Regions from separate parts of the Ruminococcus sp. HUN007 genome, predicted to be linked through region 1. Evidence: predicted binding sites of a transcription regulator. Region 1 holds the regulator's gene; the other holds the start of a gene.
What was found. The regulator Rex, encoded in region 1, represses fermentation and respiration genes when NADH is low (regulators of the CRP and FNR family bind a similar motif). The targets are predictions, from matches to a motif close to ATTGTTAANNNNTTAACAAT.

Region 1 (4,207 bases):
GGTCTCGACATCACTCCTGACGGTCAGACAACAAACGTTGAAAACCTCTTCGTTGCCGGCGAAGCTGTTGGCGGTATCCACGGTACAAACCGTCTTATGGGTAACTCACTCCTCGACGTTATCGTATTCGGCCGTAATGCCGGCGTACATGCAGCTGCAAAGGCAAAGAACGTAAACGTAGGCAAGCTCACACTTGACCACATCGCTAAGTTCGATGCAGAACGTGAAGCAGCAGGTGTCAAGACAGACGCTGTATCACCTAAGTTACTCCCTGACTACCGCGGAAACAAGCAGGGAATGTAATCTCCCTTTAAAACAACGGAAGATCACCTGACAGGATCTCTGCGGATCAAAACGGGTTCCGTCCCGTTTTCTGCACCGATCATTAAAACCAGTGATTTTCACAGACACTTAACCAGCAAACCCCTGCTTTTGCAGGGGTTTGCCGTGTGTTATGTCATATTGACATAATGCTCAATATCCAGCGCATCTGCGATCTTATTTCGTACAAAGTGCGTATCAGTAATTTTACTGTACACTCAGCATGAGATTTAAGGGGTACAGTTTCATGCTGCAATATTTACACGTTTTATTTTTTGGAGGTTTTATAATGAACTTTTTTGATGGAATAATATCCATTACCGGTATCGGATTCCTGATGCTCGTTGTTTTCATTGTAGCAGGACTCGGATATCTTCTCGGACGAGTAACAGTCAAGGGCGTATCCCTCGGCACAGCCGGTGTATTTATCGTGGCACTTCTTATCGGTGCTATGGTTTTCACTGTAGACGGAACAAATCTTGTTACTGAAAACTTCGGTACAAGAGCAGAACTTGCAAAGAACTATTTCAAGATAATTGAAAATCTCGGACTCATCCTCTTCGTTACATCAGTCGGATTCATTGCAGGTCCTAACTTCTTCTCAAGCCTTAAGAAAAACTTCAAGTCCTATGCCCTTCTCTCACTTCTCATCATCATTCTCGGCGGACTTACAACTATCTTCTGCATCAAGGTATTCGGATGCGACACTGCAATGGCAGTCGGTCTCCTTTCCGGTGCGCTTACATCTACTCCTGCATTCTCAGCTGCCAAGGATACTCTCAGCTCAGTATATGAAGGAAACGCTGACAAGATCTCAGAAATGGAAGACATCGTTACAGTTGGTCACGGTATCGCTTATCTCTTCGGCGTTGTAGGTGTTGTACTCTTCGTACAGGTAATTCCTAAGATTCTCAGAGCAAACCTTGATGAAGAACGCAAGAAGATCGCTTCAGTTGACACAGGCGCTTCAAAGGATGAAAGCAGAAAGTTCTTTAACATCGACAACTTCGGTCTTGCTGCATTCGCTATCGCAGTTGTTATCGGTATGCTCGTAGGCGGCATCAAGATCCCTATGGGTAAGTCATCATTCTCACTCGGCACAACAGGCGGATGCCTCCTCGCTTCCCTCGTTGTTGCTCACTTCGGACACTTCGGTGCTCTCAGCATGAAGCCTGAAAAGAAAATGCTTGAACTCTTCCGCGAATTCGGTCTCATGGCATTCCTTATCGGTGCCGGTATCCCTGGCGGCGCTTCATTCGTAAAGTACTTCAAGCCGGAATTATTCCTCTACGGTGTGATCATGACACTCGTTCCTATGATCGTAGGTTTCTTAATCGCCAAGTACATCATCAAGCTTCCGCTCTTCAACAACCTCGGCGGTATCACAGGCGGTATGACATCAACACCGGCTCTTGGTACACTCATCAATGTTGCCAAGACAGATGACGTAGCTTCTGCTTATGCAGCTGCTTATCCGATCGCACTTATCTCTATCGTACTCGTATCACAGTTCATTATAACAAAATTCAGCTGATAAAACAGATCGGCGGGTGGTAATTATGAAACAAATTGAGGTATCAAGGGCTACAATGGGCCGTCTTCCGGTCTATTTAAAGTATCTGAAAAATACAGATCCCAGTACTGAAAACATTTCTGCTACTGCCCTTGCAAAGGAACTCGGTCTGGGTGAAGTTCAGGTCAGAAAGGATCTCGGCGCTGTAAGCGGTGCCGGCAGGCCTAAGACCGGCTACAGGATATCAGAACTTATTGAAGTCCTTGAAAACTTTCTCGGACACAACGAAAACGGCAATGTCGTTATCGTCGGAGCCGGTAAACTGGGACGCGCCCTGCTTGACTACGGCGGTTTCAGAGATTACGGCCTTGACATAATGGCCGCTTTCGACAAAGCTGTTACTGAACCTGAAACAAGCAATCTCGGAAAACCTGTTTACTCGATGGATATGCTTGACGGTTTCTGCCGGGAAAACAACATACGCATAGGCGTTATCGCAGTACCTGCGCACAGCGCTCAGGAAGTATGTGACCGTTTCATAAAAAACGGTATCAGAGCCATCTGGTGCTTTGCACCATGTACTCTCACGGTACCTGATGACATTCCGGTACAGTACGAAAACATGGCGCTCTCACTGGCCTACCTGAACAAGAAGATCTGACAGCACGCTGGCTTTAATCTTACCAGACAGTAAATAATAACAAACACCCTGCGAATGAATTTTCGCAGGGTGTTTTTTTTACAAATATGCGGAATATATTTTTATATCAATCGAGCATTTTTTGATTGAAATATTCTTAATTTTATGGTATAATAACTAAAATGAGTTTATTATCTTGCAAGGGAGGGGATAATGATGCCAAGGCCGCAGAAACAATGTCTGTACCGGAATGCCTTCATAACATATGATTATGATAAAGATATATTTAATTATTCACGTGAAGTAACGGAAATATTCGGAGATCATTTTGACAAAAGACCACTCTGGGATATACTTGACGAAACAGGGATCGCAGCAGCTGGAACCGGAAAAATCTTCAGAAAAGCGCTGAATGCACTGATAGCTGACGACTCACGTACTGTGGCTAATGAAGAGCTCAGCATGAGAGCAGATTCCGACTATAAAAAAGTCAATACTATATTTCTTAAAAATCCGTTCAACAGGACAGTAACGATCTCAATGAGTATTGTGAACCGTTATCCCCTGAGCGACAAGGATGAACTGACCGGTCTGCTTACCAAGAACGCATTTATTGAAGAACTCAACGATCTTATGACAGTCCGTTCGGAAAATGAAATAAAGCAGCACATTGTAGTTTATCTTGACGTTATACGTTTCAAGATGATAAACGATATATTCGGAGCCAAAAAAGGTGACGAGCTTTTAAAACATGTCGCCGAAGTTATAAATAAAACAATTGGAAATTCCGGATTCGGATGCCGTATAGAATCTGACCGTTTCATGTTCTATACCCGATGCTCAAGAGATATGGTCAACGACTTCATAACTGAGTTTCTTGAGCGTGTTTCCAATTTTGATCTTTCCCTTGAGGTAATGTGCAACGCCGGAATCTATGTAATGGACAAATGCGTAAACGCAGAAGGCGCCGTGGACCGTGCCATAATAGCCCAGAAATCAATTAAAGGCAGCTACACCCGCAAATTCACAGTATATCAGGAAACACTGAGAAACGATCTGCTTACAGAGCAGGAGATCTCAGGACTTATGAAAACAGCTCTCAGGGAAGAGCAGTTCGTGGTCTACTACCAGCCGCAGTACAATCACACTACCGGCCTTATAGTCGGAGCTGAAGCACTTGTGCGCTGGCGTCATCCGGAACGTGGTCTTATCTCGCCGGGTGTTTTCATCCCTATTTATGAGAAAAACGGCTTTATTACCAAGCTCGATATGTACGTGTTTGAAAAGGTCTGTCAGTTCCTGAGCAGATGTATTGAAAATAAAGTACACATGGTACCGGTATCGATCAATCTCACACGTTACGATATTTTCAGTCCGGACTTTATAGAAAAGCTTGAAGATATACGCAGACAGTACGCTGTCCCTTCAAAATACATACGTGTCGAGATCACAGAATCCGCTACTCTCGGAAACAGCGAATTCATCAATGAAGCAGTACGCAAGCTTCACAGCTACGGCTATATAGTTGAAATGGATGACTTCGGCAGCGGCTACTCATCTCTGAACATTCTGAAGGATATCGACTTTGACATAATAAAGCTCGACATGAAATTCCTTGACGAGGATAAAAGCAGCAACAAGCGCGGAGCAACTATACTAAGCTCTGTAGTCCGTATGGTGAACTGGCTTAATCTGCCGGTTATCGCTGAAGGCGTTGAAACAGCGGAACAGGC
Region 2 (4,207 bases), on a different contig from region 1:
AATCAGCTACTTCAGCATAACGTTCGAGAGTGTGAGGATGATCGTACTGCGGGAATGTACCCATCTTAGCCGGCTTTTCGGAAGCGTTGAAGCGAAGTACATCTTCTATAACAAGAGCATTTGCTATGCCGTGAGGAATGTGGTGGTAGGCGCCGAGCTTATGAGCAAGTGAATGGCTTATTCCGAGGAATGCATTTGCAAATGCCATACCTGCCATTGTAGCTGCATTTGCCATCTTTTCTCTTGCTTCAGGATCGTTCGGACCGTTATCGTAGGCACGAGGCAGATATTCGAATATGATCTTGAGTGCCTTGAGTGCAAGACCGTCAGTAAAGTCGGTAGCCATTACTGATGCGTATGCTTCAAGTGCATGTGTAACTGCATCGATACCGGATGCTGAAGTAAGGCCCTTCGGTGCTGACATATGGAAATCGGTATCGATTATAGCCATATCAGGAAGGAGTTCGTAGTCAGCAAGCGGATATTTTACTCCTGTGCTTTCATCAGTGATAACTGCAAAAGGTGTTACTTCCGAACCTGTACCTGCTGATGTAGGAATTGCAATGAAGTATGCCTTCTCGCCCATCTTCGGGAATGTATAAACTCTTTTTCTTATATCCATGAAACGCATAGCCATGTCTGCAAAATCTGCCTCAGGATGCTCGTAAAGCACCCACATGATCTTGGCAGCATCCATTGCTGAACCGCCGCCGAGGGCGATTATAACGTCCGGCTTAAAGGCAGTCATCTGTGCGGCACCTTCCTTTGCACACGCAAGTGTCGGATCAGGTGCTACGTCGAAGAAGGAAGCATGCTGAATGCCGAGTTCATCGAGCTTGTCTGTAATAGCCTTTGTAAATCCGTTTTCGTAGAGGAACTTGTCAGTAACCACGAAAGCACGCTTTTTATCCATTACTGTTTTAAGTTCGTCAAGCGCCACCGGCAGGCAGCCTCGTTTCATGTACACTTTTTCAGGAACTCTGAACCAGAGCATATTCTCTCTCCTTTCGGCAACGGTTTTAATATTGATAAGATGCTTTACTCCGACGTTCTCACTGACTGAATTGCCGCCCCATGAGCCACATCCAAGCGTGAGTGAAGGTGTAAGGCTGAAATTATATATGTCACCGATACCGCCCTGTGATGAAGGTGTATTGACGAGAATACGGCAGGTCTTCATTCTGCTTCTGAATTCTTCAAGCTTTGCCTGTTCAGTAAGTAAGTTGAGATAAATGGATGAGGTATGACCGTAACCGCCGTCGGCAATGAGCTTTTCAGCCTTGTCAAAGGCATCCTTTATATCCTCTGCCTTGTACATTGCAAGTACAGGGGAAAGCTTTTCGTGAGCAAATTCTTCTGAAAGATCTGTACTGTCTACCTCACCGATAAGGATCTTGGTACCTTCTGGAACTTTAACTCCGGCAAGTTCGGCAATTCTGCACGCGCTCTGACCAACGATCTTCGCATTGAGTGCGCCGTTTATAAGAATGGTCTTGCCGACCTTTTCCTTTTCGGCCTTTGTGAGGAAGTAGCATCCGCGGGCTGCAAATTCAGCTTTTACTTTGCTGTAAACATGCTTGTGAACAATAGTAGACTGTTCTGAAGCACATATCATACCGTTGTCAAATGTTTTTGAATGGATTATCGAGTTTACAGCCAGAATAATATCTGCAGTTTCATCGATGATAGCCGGTGTGTTTCCGGCACCTACACCGAGAGCCGGCTTTCCGCTTGAATAAGCAGCCTTGACCATTCCCGGGCCACCAGTTGCAAGAATAATGTCTGCTTCAGCCATTACGAGATTTGTCATTTCAAGGCTCGGTACATCGATCCATGAAATAATGCCTTCAGGAGCTCCAGCCTTTACAGCAGCCTCAAGCACGATTTTTGCAGCTTCGATCGTAGACTTCTTTGCTCTCGGATGCGGGCTGATGATGATACCGTTTCTAGTCTTAAGTGCAAGAAGTGACTTGAAGATTGCTGTGGAAGTAGGGTTTGTTGTCGGGATGACAGCAGCAATAAGACCGATAGGTTCAGCAATTCTTGTGATTCCGGCAGCTTTGTCTTCCTCAATGATACCGCATGTTTTTGTGTTTCTGTAGGTGTTGTAGATATACTCAGAAGCAAAGTGATTCTTGATTACTTTGTCTTCAACTATACCCATGCCTGTTTCTTCAACAGCAAGCTTTGCAAGCGGTATTCTGTTCTTGTTTGCAGCAGTAGCAGCAGCAAGAAAGATCTTATCGACCTGTTCCTGCGTAAATGAAGCAAACTGCTTCTGCGCATTTCTGACTCTTTCGATTGCAGCTTCCAGCTTTTCTACGCTGTCAACTATTTCGTAGTTCTTCTTATCCATTTTTACCTCCCGGATTTTATAATATTTATGTGAACATAAATTGTAAATCTATTATCATTATTTACGAACACAAAAAATCAGGACACTCTTATTTACTGTGTAACTGATTATTTACGCGCAACACCTGTATCTCTTGCAGCCTGTGCTACTGCCTCAGCAACAGCTTTCGGAACATTCTTGTCAAGAGCGCTCGGAATTATGTAATCCGCGCTGAGTTTATCATCAGTAACAAATGAAGCGATCGCTCTTGCAGCTGCGATCTTCATCTCATCATTGATATCGCTTGCGCATACATCAAGTGCTCCCCGGAAAATGCCCGGGAATGCAAGAACATTGTTTATCTGGTTAGGATAATCGCTTCGTCCGGTTCCGACTACGGCTGCTCCGGCAGCAATTGCATCTTCCGGCATGATCTCCGGTGTAGGATTTGCCATCGGGAAAATGATCGGATCCTTTGCCATCGACTTGACCATTTCACGTGTAACGCAGCCTGGTGCAGATACGCCAATGAAAACATCTGCGCCTTCTATTACATCCTTAAGAGTTCCCTTTCTCATCTGCTTGTTAGTGATCTCCGCCATTTCCTCCTTGACAGGATTCATGTCTTCAGTTCTGCTCTTGTAAACTGCGCCCTTTCTGTCACAGAGCACAACGTCTTTGAGACCCATGGAGATAAGGAGCTTTACTATCGCAATACCGGCAGCACCGGCACCGCTTGTAACGACTCTTATCTCATCTATTTTCTTGCCGACAACCTTAAGTGCATTCATCATAGCTGCAAGTGTAACAACAGCTGTGCCGTGCTGGTCGTCGTGGAAAATCGGAATGTCACAGCATTTTTTCAGTTCTTTCTCTATTTCAAAGCATCTCGGAGCTGAAATATCTTCAAGATTTACACCTCCGAATGAACCGGCAAGAAGTTTCACCGTATTTACTATATCGCTTACTTCCTTTGAACGTATACAAAGCGGTACGGCATCAACATCACCAAACGCCTTGAAAAGCGCGCACTTGCCTTCCATAACCGGCATACCTGCTTCAGGTCCGATATCTCCGAGGCCGAGTACAGCTGTTCCGTCTGTCACAACCGCAACAAGGTTTGAACGTCTTGTAAGCTCATAGCTTTTACTTACATCTTTCTGAATTTCAAGGCAAGGCTCAGCAACACCCGGCGTATAAGCCAGAGAAAGATCCTCCGTTGTCTCCAGAGGAGTACGGCAGGTGACTTCGATCTTGCCTTTCCATTCATAATGCTTCTTCAGCGATTCTTCTGCGTAATTCATTTATAAAGATCCTTTCGCTTGATTTCTGGCAAACGAATAAAATTTGTGTTCGCCGTAGGTTAGCACTTGCTAACCTATTATAATTATAAATGTACTGAAATAAAATATCAAGGGCAAAACCTTCCGTTCCGGAAAAAACGTAAATACCAACAAAAAGTAATTTACAATCATGAAATCTTTTGTATTTAGTTACCTCTCGCTAACTGTTTTGCATCATTTCAATATAAATAAGTCATGACCGATAACAGTTATTCCTGCGGCATATGATCGCCGAACAAAAACGGCTAAAACAGCAAAAGATCGTCTCTGTTCTCATCCGACAGAGGCGATCTTTTGTTAGTTTCAGTTCTAAATATTTACGCATTTCTCGAGAATATCTTTCGTTTCTTTCCAGTTTGGAAGCATTACCTGAAGCAATGAATAAAACTTCTTTGAATGATTCGGATAGACAAAGTGACAAAACTCGTGATAAAGAACATACTCTATACAGAATTTTGGGGCTTCAATCAGTCGTTTGTTCAGTATAATGGTTTCTTTCTCTGGAAGACAGCTCCCCCATCTCGAAGAC

Region 2: a site for Rex is predicted at 2,396-2,415, ahead of adhE (bifunctional acetaldehyde-CoA/alcohol dehydrogenase). Genes of this name have one in related genera too.

What each region holds. Positions count from the first base shown of each region.
Region 1 is NZ_JOOA01000002.1:1,870,962-1,875,168, forward strand. Features, by position in the region: gene CC97_RS12220 (FAD-binding protein) at 1-303, shown strand, start outside; gene CC97_RS12225 (permease) at 611-1,855, shown strand; gene CC97_RS12230 (redox-sensing transcriptional repressor Rex) at 1,881-2,495, shown strand; gene CC97_RS12235 (bifunctional diguanylate cyclase/phosphodiesterase) at 2,688-4,207, shown strand, end outside.
Region 2 is NZ_JOOA01000001.1:42,472-46,678, forward strand. Features, by position in the region: gene adhE (bifunctional acetaldehyde-CoA/alcohol dehydrogenase) at 1-2,356, opposite strand, end outside; gene CC97_RS00130 (malic enzyme-like NAD(P)-binding protein) at 2,464-3,639, opposite strand; gene CC97_RS00135 (SprT family zinc-dependent metalloprotease) at 3,988-4,207, opposite strand, start outside.